3 regions of the Arthrobacter sp. AG1021 genome follow, and region 3 is predicted to be linked to each of the others. Evidence: riboswitches for the same ligand, from Rfam matches in the RefSeq annotation. Region 3 holds a riboswitch; each other region holds the start of a gene.
The links. A riboswitch is a leader RNA that binds a small molecule or an ion and turns the genes downstream of it on or off. The one in region 3 is predicted to bind thiamine pyrophosphate.
Positions count from the first base shown of each region.

Region 1: another riboswitch for thiamine pyrophosphate. It lies ahead of thiM (hydroxyethylthiazole kinase); the one in region 3 lies ahead of DFO58_RS00555 (ECF transporter S component).
Region 2: another riboswitch for thiamine pyrophosphate. It lies ahead of thiO (glycine oxidase ThiO); the one in region 3 lies ahead of DFO58_RS00555 (ECF transporter S component).

Region 1 is NZ_RBLB01000011.1:13,480-19,159, reverse strand. It holds gene DFO58_RS15360 (solute carrier family 23 protein) at 1-72, opposite strand, end outside; gene thiD (bifunctional hydroxymethylpyrimidine kinase/phosphomethylpyrimidine kinase) at 106-1,530, opposite strand; gene thiE (thiamine phosphate synthase) at 1,527-2,168, opposite strand; gene thiM (hydroxyethylthiazole kinase) at 2,161-2,955, opposite strand; TPP riboswitch at 2,945-3,039, opposite strand; gene DFO58_RS15340 (GntR family transcriptional regulator) at 3,426-3,791, opposite strand; gene DFO58_RS15335 (hypothetical protein) at 3,788-5,383, opposite strand; gene DFO58_RS15330 (aldehyde dehydrogenase family protein) at 5,481-5,680, shown strand, end outside.
Region 2 is NZ_RBLB01000006.1:405,763-411,442, reverse strand. It holds gene DFO58_RS02180 (thiazole synthase) at 1-87, opposite strand, end outside; gene thiS (sulfur carrier protein ThiS) at 149-391, opposite strand; gene thiO (glycine oxidase ThiO) at 388-1,584, opposite strand; TPP riboswitch at 1,572-1,676, opposite strand; gene DFO58_RS02165 (Fe-S cluster assembly protein HesB) at 1,903-2,199, shown strand; gene DFO58_RS02160 (OsmC family protein) at 2,400-2,831, opposite strand; gene DFO58_RS02155 (GNAT family N-acetyltransferase) at 2,836-3,300, opposite strand; gene DFO58_RS02150 (alpha/beta hydrolase) at 3,446-4,261, opposite strand; gene DFO58_RS02145 (lysoplasmalogenase) at 4,319-5,050, opposite strand; gene DFO58_RS02140 (VOC family protein) at 5,180-5,680, opposite strand, start outside.
Region 3 is NZ_RBLB01000006.1:81,756-87,435, reverse strand. It holds gene DFO58_RS00565 (aminodeoxychorismate lyase) at 1-728, shown strand, start outside; gene DFO58_RS00560 (ATP-binding cassette domain-containing protein) at 735-3,059, opposite strand; gene DFO58_RS00555 (ECF transporter S component) at 3,056-3,676, opposite strand; TPP riboswitch at 3,741-3,859, opposite strand; gene DFO58_RS00550 (DUF4235 domain-containing protein) at 3,934-4,185, shown strand; gene mnhG (monovalent cation/H(+) antiporter subunit G) at 4,251-4,658, opposite strand; gene DFO58_RS00540 (monovalent cation/H+ antiporter complex subunit F) at 4,658-4,924, opposite strand; gene DFO58_RS00535 (Na+/H+ antiporter subunit E) at 4,921-5,553, opposite strand; gene DFO58_RS00530 (Na+/H+ antiporter subunit D) at 5,567-5,680, opposite strand, start outside.

The DNA of each region.
Region 1 (5,680 bases), on a different contig from region 3:
CAGCCGCTCATCCGGGGCAACAACCTCACCGGGGGTGATGGTCTTGCCGTTGCCGTGAATGCTCCAACTCATGCAGTCCTCCAGACTCTGCGGCCCCAACGCGTTTTAGGCCGTAGAGAATTCTACGCTCTCGGCATGGGCCTGCGCGAAAAAGGCCAGCTCGTGCTCGCTGGAACGCAGGAACGCCTGGCGCATCCGCTCGCGCTGCGCCGGGTCCGCCAGTTTCCATGCGGCGCGCACCATCCCGATGGCCTGCGCGGTGGATTCGTCGAACTCCTCCGAGGCGTAGGTCTGAAGCCAGTCGCCGTAGGGGTGGCCTTCGTAGTTGGCCGCCGCAAGCCGCTTGCCGATGTCCTGGTACAGCCAGTAGCACGGCAGGATCGCGGCGATCAGCTCCGGGTAGCTGGAATTGCAGGAGGACAGGTGGTTCACGTAGTTCAGCGTGGTGGCCGACGGGTTCGCCAGTCCTTCCACCAGGTGGCTGCGGTGCAGCTGCAGCTCGCCCTCCAGGATTTCCCCGGCGCCCTTGGCCCAGAAGCGCTGGGAATCCAGCTCAGGGGCCAGCGCGCTGGCCTGCGCCAGCACCTGCGCGTAGCGCTGCAGGTACAGGGCGTCCTGCGCCAGGTAGTATTCGAACTTCTCGCGCTCCAGGCTGCCGTCGGCCAGCTGCACGATGAACTCCAGCTCGTCAATGCCCGCGCGCAGCGGTGCGATGTCCTCCCACCAGGCGGCCATCGGATCCGCGGCGCCTAAGAAGTCGACGAAGTGGTGCACCGGCCCGTGCCCGGAGCCCACCTGCAGCTCGTCAGCGGAGCCGATGGCGCGCAACAGGTAGCCCTTGGCCTGTTCCAGCGCGGTCGCCCAGTCGCCGGTGGCGGCGAAGCGGGTGGCCAGCGCGCTGGACAGGGTGCAGCCGGTGCCATGGGTGTTTTTGGTAGCCAGGCGCGGGGAGCTGAACTCGGCCAGCACCCCGGCGGCGGAGACCAGCGCATCGGGGCACTGCGCCCCGGCCAGGTGCCCGCCCTTGGCCAGCACCAGCACGTCGTGGGCGGAGGCCAGACGCCGGGCCTGCTCCAGCACGAGCTCCCAGTCCTGCGCGGCGGCTTCGCCGAGCAGCGCGCCGAGCTCGGCGGTGTTCGGGGTGATCACGGTGGCGCGGGCCAGCAGCGGGTACAGCGCGGCGGCGTCCTCCAGCAGGGCATCGCCGCTGGTGGCCACCATGACCGGGTCCAGCACCACCGGGGCGTTGACGGTATCCAGCCAGGCGGCGACAGCGCCGATGATCTCCTGGTTTGCCAGCATGCCGATCTTCACCGCGTCGATGCGCACATCCGCGCTGAGCGTTTCAAGCTGCGCGGTGACGAAATCCCCGTCGATGGCCTGCACTCCGCTGACCCCGCGGGTGTTCTGCGCGGTCAGCGCCGTGATCACTGCCATGCCGTAGCCGCCGTTGGCGGCAATGGCCTTCAGATCGGCCTGGATGCCGGCGCCGCCGGACGGGTCGGAGCCCGCGATGGAAAGGATGTTCACCTGGCCGCCTCCCAGGCGGAAACCAGCTGGGCGCTGGCGCTGCGCGGATCATCTGCCTGGCAGACCGGGCGCACCACGGCCATCCCGGCGCCGCCGCCGGCGCGGATGGCCGCGGCGTCATCGGCGGTCACCGCGCCGATGGCCACGCAGGGCAGCGCGGTCCAGCCGGTGCGTTCCGCGAAGCCGTCCAGGCCCAGCGGGGTGGGGTGGTCCTTCTTGGTCGGGGTGGCGCGCACCGCGCCAACACCCAGGTAGTCGATGAACTCGGCATCCAGGTTGGCCTGGGCGATCTGCTCCCGCGTGGAGGCGCTGAGCCCGATGATGCCCTCGCCGATCAGCTGGCGGGCCAGGGACACCGGCACGTCCTTCTGCCCGATGTGGATGCCGGCCACCGCGGCCCCGGCGGCGCGGGCCGCCAGGAATACGTCGATGCGGTCGTTGACCAGCAGCTGCGCCTTGCCCTCGGTCAGCTTTACGGCCGCAAGCGTCAGCTCGAAGAACTCGCGGGCGCTTTCCTCCTTGGCGCGCAGCTGGATCCACTGGATCCCGCCGGCCACGGCTGCCTCGATCACCTCAAGGGTGCTATGCGGGCTGCAGCTGGCGGTGTTGGCCACCAGGTAGGCTCCGAGATCACGCATAGGTCTTTTCCTCACAGTTCAGGGTCTCAAGTGCGGCGGGCTCAACGGCCGCCAGGGAATCGAGGAAGGCCACGGCAAAACTGCCCGGCCCGGAGCTGGCGGCCAGCGCCTTTTCGGCGGCCAGGCCGTAGTAACCATGGGCCGCCACGGCGGCTTCGAACGGGTCCTCATGCACCGCGAGCATGCCCGCGCACACCGCACCCAGGGCGCAGCCTCCGCCGGTGATGCGGGTCAGGCCGATGCCGTTGGTGTGCACCAGCACGGTGCGCTGCGCGTCGATGATGGCGTCCGCCTCGCCGGAGATCGCGACCACCGAACCGTATTTCACTGCCAGCTCACGCCCGGCGGCGATGGCTTCCTGCACGCTGTCCAGCGAATCCACACCTCGGCCGGAGGACTCCCAGCCGGCCAGCGCCATGATTTCCGAGGCGTTGCCGCGGATCAGAGTGGGGCGGCGGGCGACGATGCGCCGGGCGAATTCCGTGCGGACCGGCAGCGCTCCGACGGCCACCGGATCCAGCACCCAGCGGGTGCCTGCGGCGCTCGCCGAGTCGACGGCTTCTTCCATGGCGCGCAGCTGCTCGGTGGTGGGCGTGCCCAGGTTGACCAGCACGGCCGAGGCGGCCGCGGCGAACGGCCCGGCTTCCCCGGGCAGGTCAGTCATGGCCGGGGCCGCGCCGGAAGCCAGCAGTACATTGGCGGTGAAGTTGGTAACCACGGTGTTTGTCAGGCAGAACACCAAGGGGGATTGTTCCCGGTAATTGCGGGCAACAATAGGCAGAGTCATGCGACATCCCTCCGCTAGCTTGACCTAGTTCAGGTTCAACGGGTCTCATCTCAGTCGGCTTCTCCGACACCCCGTGTCACTGATCCCGAGGGTACGCAGATATCTTCGCAAGGACAAATCCTTAACGCCGTTGGAAGTTGGCCGGCCCGTGCCGGCCGCTAGAGCCTCGGATCTTCGTAGCCCCTGCCGCGATCGATATTCTTCCGTGCTTCTCGAAGTGCCCTGGAGATTTCCGGGTCAGATCCTTCGAGGTCGTCGGCTCGTCGGTCGAGACTGCGCATGGCGCCTATGGCAAACGGCAGCGCGCAAAGTATGACCAAAACGCAGACGATCAAAATCGAAACCGGATCCACAGGTTATCCATTCCAAGCATTGCGGTGAGCTTAGGCTGAGCCTACAAAGAGGGGCGGACACCGTCAACCGAATCCCGGCTGCTCGGGAAATGATGCGGTGGTGACAGGGTTACCGAGCTATCGCGTCCTCCGCGCAACCAGCGCCTTCACCGTCGCCGCGTCCACCCCCAGCTCCGCGGCCAGCGCCCAGACCCTGTCCACTGCCTCGACCAGGTGCTCGTCCAGCGCTGGCTGCCCTGGCAGCTCATTGACCACGGTGCCCGCCCGGCGGCGCGAGGAGATCAGTCCTTCGGCCTCCAGTTCCTTGTAGGCGCGGGCCACGGTGCCGGCGGCCACACCCAGATCGGCGGCCAGCGCGCGCACCGTGGGCAGCCTGCTCCCGGCGGCCAGTTCGCCCAGCGAAATCAGCGAAGCCACCTGGGCGCGGATCTGTTCATAGGGCGGCAGCGCCGAGTCCAGGTCAACGGTGATCTGGGCGCTCATCGGCGGCCCGCGTCACTGGTCTCCGGCCGCATCGAACCTTGCGGGCGCGGCAGCGCCAGCACCGCCGGCGCACAGAAGACCAGCAGGCCGAACAGGGAGAATTCGGCGAACAACTGGTATCCCATCATTGGCATGGCCACGAACGCGCCGGCGACTACGCGCAGCGAGCGGATTTCAAGCACCTGCCGATACCAGATTTCCACCTCTGCGCCCACCTGCCAAGGGATCGCCACGGAGCGGACGAGCAGGACGAATCCTGCATGCGCGGCGAGCAGTGCCGCGGCCAGCCCGGCAATGATCCACCGGTTCGGCGCGACAAATCCCCGCAGCGGATCCAGCGGAGGGAAGAGCAGGAAGTATAGGCTGGCCGCCATCAGGAGTCCGGCAACGACATAGGTCCACAGCGGCAGCCGTGCGGCGGGTTTGGGCATTCGCGCGGCCGCGCGGGTCTTGATCGCCATGTACGCCAGGTAGGCGGCGTTGACCAGCAGGTAGAACAGCGTCGCGCCCGCGAGGAGGGCCAGGATGGCGGTGGCGCGTTCGGCGGTCGGCATCTCCTGCGTCTCGGAGCTCGGCAGCATTGGCCATCCGACGGCGACCAGCAGGATGGCAGCCATGGCGCTCAGATACTGCACCGCGAACAGCTGCTCGCGCAGCCGGGTGAAGGCGCTGGAGACGGCCGGCCGCAGGGATTCGAAGTTCACCGGCGGGCGCCAGAAGAACATGACGACGGTGATCGCCAGGGCGATGTAGTTGGCGGTCTGGTCCCACCGGCCCGCGAGGTCGTTCATCCGTTCCCAGTACTCGATGCCTTCGCCACCCATGGATTTGTCGGCGTCATCGGAGATCCACCGTGCCTTGAAGTGCAGGGCTTCGCCGGCGAGGCCGGCCAGGAGCACCGTCACCGTGCGGTAGAGGCGATTGAGCCAGGTGATGCGCAGCAGCCGGTTGTCGTGCTCGCTGATGCCGTCCAGCGGCTTGCGCCGCAGGATGAGGATGGTGGCGGCGAAGGCGGCGACCAGCAGGAGGACCAGGCTCAGTGCCAGATAGGGCAGGACCTCTGCGGCCGAACGCAACCCGTCCTGGGCATCGGCGGTCATGTAGTAGCCGTCGCCGTCGTCCTCGATGACCTCCGGCGTGGGGGCGAAGCCCGTGACGTCGCGGACGCTGTAAATCGCCAGCATGCCGGCGGCGAAGGTTGCCGCCATGATTCCGACCAGGGACTTGGGCACCAGCCCGGACAAGGTCCGAGGCTGCAGCGAGGCCGTGCGCTTCGGCCGGAGCTTGTGGGGCCAGGTGAACTGCCCTGCGATGTAGATGAACGCGACCCACAGCGCCGGGGTCGCGGCCGCCCCGATGGCCTCGGGAATGCGAAGCGGCGATTCGTCGTAGTACGGGACTGCCGCGAGGGTGCTGAACCAGTCGGCCGACGTGCTGGCGAAAAATCCGATGAGCGCGCACCAGAAGGCGTGCCGGCGGGCCAGAGCCAGCCGGTCTCCGCCCTCCTTGGACGCGAGGTTGCGCAGGATCACGTAGATGACCAAGGCCGCAATCGCGAAGCTGCCGAACTGTGAAGTCAACGAATTATTCATTGGTCCCGCCTTTCGAAAAGAATGTACCAACTAGCTGATACAAAATAAAGGTGGTCGCAATCAGGTCAAGTCCAGCCCGTTGACGTAGTCTCGACTCATGGGTCTGTTTACTTCCACTCCGCTGCCCGATCCCGTCGGCGACTTCGCGCCGCCCGTGGATGAGCATCCGTCGAAAATCGCCGCCACGCTGGCGAACCTGCGCCACTCCGCCGATACCCGCATCACCCACCCGCGCCGTTTCCGCGTCCAGCAGCTGCGCGCGCTGGAGAAGATGCTCGAAGAGCACCTGGACGACTT
Region 2 (5,680 bases), 320 kb from region 3:
CAGCGAGGTGGCCCCGCCGGTGCCCAGGATCAGCCGGGAGCCGAAGCTGCGCCCTGCCACTTCGAAGGCGTCGTTGACGGCATCCAGCTCGGTGAGGTCCGCGGCGGTGGTGGTTTCAGTGGTGTTCTGCGTGCTGCTCTGCACTGGTTCAGCCTCCCTGGGCGGCGGTGACGAGTTCGACGGTGTGGCCGGCGGCCAATTCCCGCTGCGCCCAGGCGCTGCGCGGGACCACCGCGCCGTTCACGGCGACGGCCAGGCCCAGCTTGGTGCCGTCGGCGGCTTGGCCGTGTTCGTCAAGTTCGCGGCCCAGGTGCGCGGAGACCAGATCGCGCAGGGTGGAACCCTGCTGGATCGTGGTGGGGGTTGAGTTCAGCGTGATGTCGATGGTCATCGGTGCAGCTCCATTCGGGTCGGTGCAAGTCGTGAAGGGTCGGTGCGGGAAGTTTCAGCTCGGGAAAGTCCTGCCGGGTCCGGCGCACTCCCGCCGCTGAAGCGCGCGGGGTCCACGGCCCGGGCGTGCTCCGCGTGCGGCGGCTGGCCCAGGACCAGGTCCGCGGTCAGCGAGGAGCCGAACGGGGTGAGCAGCACCCCGTGGCGGGAATAGCCGGTGGAGAGCACCATTCCGTCATCCAGCCGCCCGATCAGCGGCCGGTCGTCGGGAGTGCCGGGCCTGGCGCGGGCGATGACCTCGTTCAGCGAGCAGTCGACGATCCCGGGCACCAGGCGGCGGGCGTTGTCCAGCAGCTTGTGCATCTGCCCGATGTTGACCGCCTCGTTGCCGTCCTCGCGGCTGCTGGCGCCCAGCACCAGCGAGCCGTCCGCGCGCGGCACCAGGTAGACCGGGTCGCGATGCACGATCCCGCGCACCGTGTGCGTGAGCAGCCGCGGGCCCGCAGGGCCCTGCAGCCGGAAGATGTCCCCGTAGACCGGGCGCAGCGGAAGTTCCGGCGTCCCGGCTACGGTGCCCAGGCCCGCGGCGAGCACCACCTGGTCCGCCTCGATGATCCGGCCGCTGCCGGTGCGCACCGCGTGGGTGGTCCCGGCACGCTGCAGCAGCTCGACGGCCGGTTCGCGGACCAGCTGGGCGTCCAGGTGCCCGGCCAGGATCGCCACCACGGAGCGCGGGTCGATCTGGTGGTCCCCGGCGCAGCGCACCGCGCCGGCGATGTTGCTGGCCAGCGCCGGTTCCAGCCGGCGGGCGGCGCTGGGCAGCAGGGTCTGCGCGCTGAAGCCCAGGGACGTCTGCAGCTGCACCAGCTCGTGCAGGGCGTCGCGGTCGGCCGGTTCGGCGGCGACCACCAGGGTCGCATTCTCCAGGTAGTCCGGGCGCCGTCCGGTGGCCTGCTCGATGCGCTGCACGAAATCCGGGTAGGCCTGGTTCGAGGCGCCGAGCAGTTCATGCAGGATTCCGTGGCCCCAGGTGGTTTCGGCGGCCGGGGCGAGCATGCCGGCGGCGGCGCGGCTTGCCCCCTGCCCGGAGTCCGGGTCGATGACGGTGACTTCGCAGCCGCGCCAACGCAGTTCGAAGGCGGTGGACAGGCCGATGATCCCGGCCCCGATGATGGCAACGTGCAACGAAGGCACTTCCTTCCTACGGCGGCATGACCCGCATCAGGTGTAGCGGTCGGCTCGGTGCCCTCTCAGCCTGGTCGGTTCAGGCTCCCGCGGAGTTGAAGCGATTATAGGCATGAGCTGCACCACAAATGCCAACTGTGCGCCGCGGGCGCGTCATCTTTGCGCGCGGCGGCGGCGGTCCGGGGGTCCTGGGCGCGTCGTTCCAAGGTGCCGGATGGGTAAATCCTCAAAGATCCATGAATTCATTTGCCCGCGCCCCGGCTCGTAGGGAAGCGTGGCGTGAAGGCGCCCGGAACCGGGCGGCACCGCAACCGGAAGGAGAACACAGTGCTGACACTGACCGATCAGGCCGATGCGATCGTGACCTCGCTGGTCACCAACCAGACGGAGGACACCGAGGCGGGGCTCCGCATCCAGCCCGCCGAGGAGACCGACGGCCAGCAGACCGAGCGTTTCGCCGTGCGGGTCGTCGACGGCCCGCAGCCGGCGGACCAGGTGATCCAGGGCGAGGGCAGCCCCGTCTTCCTCGACGAGCTGGTCACCGACGCCCTGGATGACAAGGTGCTCGACGCGAACGTGGATGCCGAGGGAACCATCACCTTCCAGGTCCTGGCCCAGCGTTAGGCTTGCGCCATCCGCAACCTGGGGCTGGTCCCCGGCGCGGCCGCGCACGCGCAACTGCCCGGGCAGCGCTCGTGCGGATCCGGTCTTCCCGAATCCGCATCCAGAGCCGCTGCACCGGGCAGTTGCATGTTGGCTATGTTGTGATGCGGCGTAGTGACGCGCCGGCTCCCTGCCGGCTTCCCGCCGCGGTTGGATGTCCGCTAGTCGACGATCTCGCTGGCGACCTTGGCCCCCAGCTCAACGGTGCGCGAGACCGTGCAGTACTTGTCATGGGAGAGCTTCACGATGCGCTCGACCATGCCGGCGGCCTTGCGGCCCTCGTCGGTGTCGGGGAACTTCAGGTCGAAAGACATCGTGATGTCGTCCATGCGCCCGGCGCCGTCCTCGTTCAGCTTGTAGCCGCTGGCGGCGACCTCGAACTTCTCCGGTTCGCTGCGCCGGGTGGTGGCCACGTCGACGTCGATGGCCGAGCAGCCGGCGATGGCCGCCAGCAGCAGCTCCACCGGGGTCAGCAGCCCCTCGCCCTGGCCGAACTCCAAACTGGCGCCGCTCTCGGCGCTGGTCGCCCGGTACTTCCTGGATTCGACTCGTTCGACTTTGACTTCACGCAGTTCACGGGTGTTTTCGCTCATGGATCTATCGTGACACGTCCGGGGCGGAAAGCTGGACATGGCGCAGCTGGATCCGGGCCAGCGGGTCGGTGTGCTCGGCTTCCTTTTCAACCTCGAAACCGTGGTCGAGGAAAAACGACAGGGTGCTCGCGTTCTGCCCATTGATCTGGATGCAGGTCGCCGGGCACAGCGTGAGGATGTCCTTCAGCAGCGCGCTGCCCACACCGTGGTGGCGGTCGTGGTGGCGCACCCATAAGAGCTCGATCTGCGTTTGGCTCCAGGCGGCGAAGCCGACGATCTCCTGGCCCAGCTGGGCGATCCTCACCGAGACGCGCTGGGAGTAGACCGCTTCGAGGGCGTTGGCGACGGCGTCCACATCGGCGGCCGAGAGGAAGTCGCGTCCTCCCTCCACCGAGTTGCGCCAAACATCCAGGAGTTCAGGGACTTCCTCCACGCTGGTCCAATTGCGAAGAACGAGCATCTCAGACATTGCCACTCCTCCCAGCTGCGGAATACTCCGCGTGTTGTCTCGTTATTTTCTCCTTGTGAGATGCCACAGAGAAGCACGGATAGGTAACAAGTAACGACTCATCTGCGCCGTAAAAGCGGGCCCGGGGATCTCGGACTGTCACAACTCACGACACAGCGAAGGCAGAAACCGCCTTGGCCCAGCCGGTAATTTCCTCTGCCACAATATCTGGTTGGTCAAGGTGCACGTTGTGCCCCGCCGCAGGAACAACAACGATTTCGGCCGATGGATACCTCGCCGCGAGCCTGCGCGGATCGGCGAAACCGGTGACGTGGTCATGTTTCCCGCACAGCATCAGCACCGGGCAGCGCAGCTGTCCGGTGCGCTCGACCGGCAGCTCGTCCAGGAAGTAGCGCTTGGACAGCTTGGCCAGCGAACGCAGGTTCACCGCGCGGATCCCGGGCAGTGCATGGGTGCGGAAGCGTTGCCAGTTCTCCACGGTCTGGAGCACCGACATCTGTTTGTAATGGTCGGCATCCTGCGCCGGCAGCCCAGCCAGCAGCTCGGGATCCTGCAGCAGGATTTCCCGCGGAGGCACGGTCCGCTGCGAATGCGCCAGATACACCAAGGGCGCCAGCATGGCGATGCCCATCACCTGGGCGCCGAAGCGGTCGCCCATCTCCTGGGCCAGCAGCGACCCGAGCGAGTTGCCGATCATCGCGAATGGCCGGTCCCCGCACTGCCGACGGATCAGCTGCTGAAGCCAATCGGCGATCTCCGGCAGGCCGGCGGCGCCATCCAGCGCAGCAGTGCCTCCCATGCCGGGAAGGTCAACGTAGATCCGCTGGAATATGCCGGTCGCCGCCAGCACCTCGTCCAGCGCCAGGAGAATCCGGTGGTCGACCCCGTGCCCGTGAACCAGCACCAACGGGATCCCGTGGCCGGCAACTTTCTGCACGCCGTCAATGTGGTGCTGGTTCATGCTCAGGGGCCATTCCTTCGAGGCTGGGGCGTCATCTCGGCGCGGGCCTCGAACGGATCATCGTCCGGCGGCTTGTTGCCTCGCGGCTCCGATGGCCGCGTTGTCCTTGTCCAAAATAGCGCTCACCAGCAGAAACTGTCCAAGAATGTAGGTGAGCATGATCCAGAAGTCCTGGGCCGGAACATCGATGTCGGTGAACGAGCGCAACGCGATCAGCGAGTCGGAGAAGAAGAAAATTGCCCCGCCCAGGCCGCCCTTCAACCCGGTCCCGGTCGAGAGCACCGCCATCGTCACCAGCGCCAGCCCGTAGACGATTACCGGCACCAGCAGCGCGTCGGCCGACGGGGCGCACAGCACCACCAGCCCAGCGAGCACCAGCAGATACGGCAGCAGCCAGACCGGGCGGCGGAGCACCGAGCTGCGCCACCACCGGCGCAGGAGCACGATATAGAAAACCTGCGCCATCAGGAAGGATCCGACCATGCTCAGGAATCCCGGATCTCCATGAAGCACCCGAGGGATCGAATCCCCAAGCCAGGAGAAGATCACCGCGACCAGCGCCAGCCTGACCAGGCTGCTCCGAGGAGCCGGCGTGCAGCCGAGAACGTACCCGCCGAGCATCGGCATCAGCAGAACCTGAGTGACCTCACCGAGCAGCTGCCCCGAGGCGAGCAGCTGCGACACCAGGTGGATCAGCGAAACCGCCAGCAGCAAGGCCAGGAACACCCGCGCCAATGGGCCGACGTGCGTGCCATGCCCCGGTCCCAGACGAACCCCGTCGATGCCCATCGCTCCCCCGCTCGTGAAACTGGTTTACGGACCGTCTGTTCACATGCCAAGCACGGCACCGGCCTTGGGGAAGACACTAGCCAGCATGGCTAACCGGAGCAATACCCGGGTTGCCGTCCGCGTGGGGCGTCAATCACTTTCTTCCTGCGCAGCGCCGGGAGCCGGTAGCACGCAGAACTCGTTGCCCGAGGGATCTTGGTAAATGCGCCACGGCAGCGAGCCCCACTGCGAAGGCAGTTCGCGGCCGCCGGCCGCGGCGATCCGTTCCGCAACAACCAGAGGGTCATCACCGGATTCCAGCCGAAGATCGAGGTGCACAGGGTTCTTCTCACCCTTGCCCTTGGCCTCGGATTCGGCAACGAATTCCAGTCGCGGGCCTTGGCCGGTGGGATGGCGCAGCGCCGTCAACTTGCCGGGCTGGTCGATCTGCCACCCGGACAGGCCCGCCCAGAATTGAGTGTCGCGCCCCGGATCGCTCGATTCCAGCCTGATAGTCCGCAGCTGCAGCGGCGCTTCCTGGATTTGCCTCGGGGACCCTCCAGCGAGGGTGAACGTGTTGCCTTCCGGATCACTGTGCACGGTGCCTTCCGCAGCATCACCGGAATCCGGCAGACCTGCAGCCACCAGGCC
Region 3 (5,680 bases):
AGATCGAGGCACACCTGGCTCGCCTGGCGGTCTCCGCCGAGGCCTCCGACCTGCCGGTCCCGGACGAGCGCAGCTGGCGTGCAGCGGTCGACACCGCTGTCGCCGACTTCGACGCCACCGGCGGCGCCGAGGAAGCAGTAGTCAAGCTGGTGGCCATGCGCGGCGAACTGGACCAGGACCCGGCCGTGTGCTGGGTGACCGTCACCCCCGCCCCGCGCGTGGGCATGGAGCAGCGGGAAACCGGCGTGGATGTGCTCTTCCTGGACCGCGGCTACGATTCGAAGCTCGCCGAACGCGCACCGTGGCTGCTGATGGGCGCCAAGACCCTGTCCTACGCGGTGAACATGGCGGCGCTGCGCTACGCCCGCAAGCACGGCGCCCACGAGGTCATCTTCACCTCCGCCGACGGCGTGGTGCTCGAAGCACCCACCGCCACCGTGCTGCTGGCCCAACGCGACGGAGAAACCCGCCGCCTGCTGACCCCGATGCTGGAAACCGGTATCCTGCCCGGCACCACCCAGAGCGCCATCTTCGACGCCGCGCAGCAGGACGGCTGGGAGCTGGGCTACGGCCCGCTGCGCCCGGAGGACCTGTACCAGGCCGACGGCGTGTGGCTGGTGTCCTCGGTCCGCCTGCTCACCCCGGTGCGCACCCTGGATGCCAAGCCGATCCGGATGGACGCCGAGCTGCACGAACAGCTGTCCGCCCTGGCCGATTCGATCCGCTAGCCCCGGCTACCAGATCAGGTTGTAGGTCCCGGCCCAGATGGCGGCCGCGATGGCCGCGGCGCCCAGCAGGACGCCGGCGGCCAGCACCGCACCGTCGCGCCGGGTGAAGGTGGCGGTGCGGATCCAGGTGCGCTGCCCGGTGCCGAAGCCCTTGGCCTCCATGGTCGTGGCCAGGCGCCCGGCCCGGCGGATCGCCTGCACCAGCAGCGCCAGCAGCTGGCCGAGCTTCGCACCCACGCGCTGGCGCACGGTGCCCAGGTTGCCGATGCCGCGGGCCCGCCGCGCCAGTGTCAGCGTGGTGAATTCCTCCACCATCAAGCCCAGCAGACGCATGCCCGCCAAGGCACCGAGCACAAAACGGTGCGGCACCTTCAGCTGCTGGGACAGCGCGCCGCCCAGGTCGCTGGGGTTCGTGGTGGACAGCAGCAGCACCATCGGCACCGCCATGGCCAACGCGCGCAGCCCCGTGGCGACGCCTCCGGCCACCGAGCCCTCGGTGATGTCGAAGATCCCCAGATCCAGCAGCACCCGTCCCGAATCCTGGCCCACCAGGGCGATGCCCCAGGCCGCCAGAACGCCGGCCGCCAGCAGCGGCCAGCCGCGGCGGAAGAACCCGCCGATGCCCAGCCCCGCCAGCGGCAGCATCAGCAGCGTGGCCGCGATGACCACCGCCGCCGAAACCCAGTCCACCGTGCTGATCAGCGGCAAGGTGGCCCCGGCGATCGCGCCGAACTTGGCCAGCGGATTGATCTTCGCCAGCCAGCTGTCCCCCACCGGGGCGTCCAGCATCGGCCCCGACGAGGTCCTCGCGGCGGCCACCTCGGCCGGCGCCAGCACCAGCTCGTCGGCCCCCAGCGCCGCGGCGAAATGCTCGTCATGGGTCACCGCGATGATCGCGGTGGATTCGGCGAGTTCCTCGATGAGCAGTTGCGCCAGCTCGCGCCAGGTGTTCGCGTCCTGCCCGAAGGTCGGCTCGTCAAGGATCACCACGTCCGGCGAGGCGGCCAGCACTGTGGCCACCGACAACCGGCGCTTCTCCCCTCCGGAAAGCGTGAACGGGTTGGCTTCGGCCAAGTCCTGCAGGCCAAGCCGCTCCAGCAACTCCTGCACCCGGGCCTCGACCTGCCGCGGATCGTACTTCTGCTCCTCGGCCGCGCCGTGCCTGGCGCGCAGCGGCGCGAAAGCCAGCTCCTCGCGCACGGACTGGGTGACGAACTGGTGCTCGGGTTCCTGGAACACCGAGCCGATGCGGGCGACCAGCGCTCCGGCCTTCCAGCTGAACGGCGAGGGCGGCAACCCGTCGGCCAGCTGGGGGCTGGCGGCGAACTGGCCTGACACAGGTTGCAGCAGCCCGCCCAGGGTCAGTGCCAGCGTGGACTTCCCTGCCCCGTTCTCCCCGCGGATCACCAGGGCCCTGCCGCCGGTGACCTCGAAGCTGGCCGGGGCGGTGCGCACAGCATGCTCGCCCCGCGCGCAAACCAGCTCCTCGGCGTGCAGCATCGGGGCGCCGCCGGCCCTCGGCGCCGGCGAGGTCTGCGGAACATAGCCCGGAATCCAGACCCCTGCCTGCGCCAATTCGGCGCGCACCGCCGCGTCCCCGGCCAGCGCCTCGGGGTGCAGGTCGTGGGCGATCCCCCCGCCGGGGGCCAGCACCAGCACCCGATCCACCTGCCGGGCCCACGCCTCCAGCCGGTGCTCCACCACGATCAGCGTCGCCCCGGTGGACTCCACGGCACCGATCACCGCATCGCGCAGCGGCGGGATGCTGCCCGGGTCGATATTCGCGGTCGGCTCGTCAAGCAGCATCAGCCCGGGGCGCATGGCCAGGATCCCGGCCAGGGCCAGGCGCTGCTTCTGCCCGCCGGACAGTTCCTGCGTCCGATGTTCGTAGCCCAGTGCGCCGAGCCCCACGGCGTCAAGCGCCTGCGGGATCCGCTCGCGGATCTCCTGCGGGTCGACGCCCAGGTTCTCGGCGCCGAAAGCGACGTCGTCACCCACCCGGCTCTGCACCACCTGGGTTTCCGGATCCTGCTGCATCAGGCCCACCGGGAAGCTGCGCGCGAACGCGTCCTGCCCGCCGACCAGCAGCTCGCCGGCGGGACCGGCGTCCTGGTCGACTTCGAGCACGCCGGCCAGCGCATGCAGGAAGGTGGATTTGCCGGCCCCCGACGGGCCCAGCAGGAGCACCTTCTGACCTGCAGGGATCTGCACGTCAAGTCCGGCGATGGCCGGGCGGTCGCGCTCGGCATGCTGCCAGGTGAAGCCGCGCGCGCTGATCTCCACACCCTGCCGGGTCAGCGGGGCCGTACGCCCGTTGGCGGCGGCGCTCATTTGCGCACCGCAAGCGCCGGTTCCAGGTGAGCGCGGCGGCTGGCGAGGTTGCTCAGCGCGCCGGTGCGGGCCAGCGCCCGGGTAATCCACCAGGACAGCAGGCCGGCGACAACCAGGCCAGACACGGCGGTGGCTCCCACGTGGAACAGCTTCATGGACTCGGTGTATTCGGCCACGCTGCCCACGACGTAGGCTTCGCTGAGGCCGGCAAACAGGCCCGAGCCCAGGCCTGCAAGCAACGCCACCGGCAGGTTCCAGCGGCGGTAGCGGAACAGCGCGAACACCAGCTCGGCGCCCAGGCCCTGGACCAGGCCGGAAATCAGCACCGGCATGCCCCAGTGCGTGCCCAGCAGCGCCTCAACCACGGCGGCCAGCACCTCGCAGAACAGTGCGGCGCCGGGCTTGCGGATGATCAGCGCGCCGAGCACCGCCGGGAACAGCCACAGGCCGGTAAGCAGGGCAGTGCCGGGTGGGAAGGCGGTGAAGGCCAGCGAGAACAGGCCGTAGCTCGCGGACCAGGCCCAGAAGACCACGCCGGAAGCGACGGCGATGACCGAGGCGATGACGATATCGACTACGCGCCAGGTGCTGCGCTGCGTCGTGCGGGTTGTGCTCATGAGGTGTCCTCCTTGATCAGGAGGGGGGATGAACGGAATCGGGGCGCTGTCCAGCGCCGGTCCGCATCCGAGATGCTCGACTTCCTTCGCCGGTACTAACCGGAGCAGGTTCGAGGGTCTGCGATCTATCGCACTCTCAGCGCCTTTCGCCGCGAACGGCTTGACGCTCCCCTGTCGGAATAATTACTGCCCACCCACCATACCGCAGGTAAGCTGGCAACGGAACGATAAGTCACAACGTTGAACGTGAGGTCCACATGAACGCAGTACAAAAGCTCATCGCAACCGGCATTTCCCTGGGTGCGGGCTTCCTCGGCAGCAAGCTGGTCGATCAGGTCTGGAAGGGTTTCACCGGCAACACCGCCCCGCGCAAGGGCAGCGAGGAAGCCGCCGAGGCTTCCATGCGCCAGGCGCTGGGCTTCGCCGTGTTCTCCGCCGTGGTCGCAGCGGTCATCCAAGTGCTGGCTGATCGCGGCACCACCAAGGCCATCGCCAAGTTCACCAAGTAGCACTCCAGCGCAACAGCAGCGGGGCATTGCCTGCTCAGGGAATGGCCCGCTGCTGTTGGTTGAAGTTATTTCGCGTCCGGCCCGGTCTCCTGCGGATCAATTTCCGGCACGGTCCCGGTGTGCGGGGCGGAGGTCACCTTCTCCACGACCTGGCGCAGCTCGTCGGAGTACAGGGTCTCCTTGGCCGCGTGCTTGGTGCGGTAGCCGGCGCGGCCGATCATGTGCGCAGACACCGGGGCGGTCAGCAGCTGCATCGCCCAGGCAAGGACGAGGACCGGGATGACGGTCCAGCTGCGCAGGTGGATGGCCAGTCCGGCGAAGATCAGCAGGAAGCCCAGCACCTGGGGTTTGGTGGCCGCATGCATGCGGGTGAGCATGTCGGGAAAGGTCAGCAGGCCGATGCCGGCAATCAGGGACATCAGGCAGCCCAGAATCAGCAGCACGGCGACGAGGATGTCGAGGAAAAGGTCCATTACGCGTTCCTCTGATCCGAGACATAGCGCGAGACGGTCACCGAGCCGATGAACCCGATGGTGCAGGCGGCGACCACGAACAGCACGTAGTCGGTATGCCTGTTCAACGCCATCTCCAGGCACAGGGCCGCGGAGATGATCAGCAGCATGACATCCAGGGCCAGCACCCGGTCGAGGATCGAGGGGCCTTTCGCCACACGGACTAGGCAGGCGATGGCGCCCAGCCCGAGCAGGCTGCCGCAGATCCAGACGACAACTTCGATCATGGCTTCTCCTTTGTCCTTCTCACGCGGGGGCTGCATTCGTTCTTGATGGCTTCGTACTCGTCCTGGCTGCCGATGGCCATGATCAGGCGGCGTTCGATGTCGCGGATGTTCTCCCGCGCCTTCGCGACCTCCTGGGCCGAGTCGACGTCGATGTAGTGCAGATACAGGGTCGAGGAGCTGCGGTCCACGTCGAGCACGAAGGACCCGGGAATCAGCGTCAGCACATGGCCCACGGTCATCACGATCAGGTCCGAGTCGGTGCGCAGCGGCACCGCGATCACCGAGCTGCGCGTCTTCTTCCCGCGCACCACCGCCAGCCAGGCGACGTGCACGCTGGCGGCGACGACCTGGCCCAGGAACCATCCGAACAGCTTGACGCAGTACCAGAGGTTCAGCCGCCCGGAGAGCACCACCGGCGGCAGCGGGAACAGGTTCACGATGACCAGCGCGATGACGGCGCCAAAGATCAGGTTGCCCGGGGAGAAGTCCTGCCAGAGCGCTCCCCAGACGAAAACCAGCAGGAGCAGCAGCGGCCACTCCTGCTTAAGCGTGGCGCGGTGGCGGACGCCGGCGGTGTCCAGCGCGTCGTCGATGCGCTGGTCGCGCGGGGCCAGGTTCTTGTTCGGCATGTTGTCCCTCCGCTCAGTAACTCAGGATGGCGTTGATGTACGGTTCGTGGGCGATCAGCTGCGCCGCCACTCGCTGGCAGAACTCGAAGATCGGCCCGGCGAACACCGTCAGCGCGATGCCCGCCAC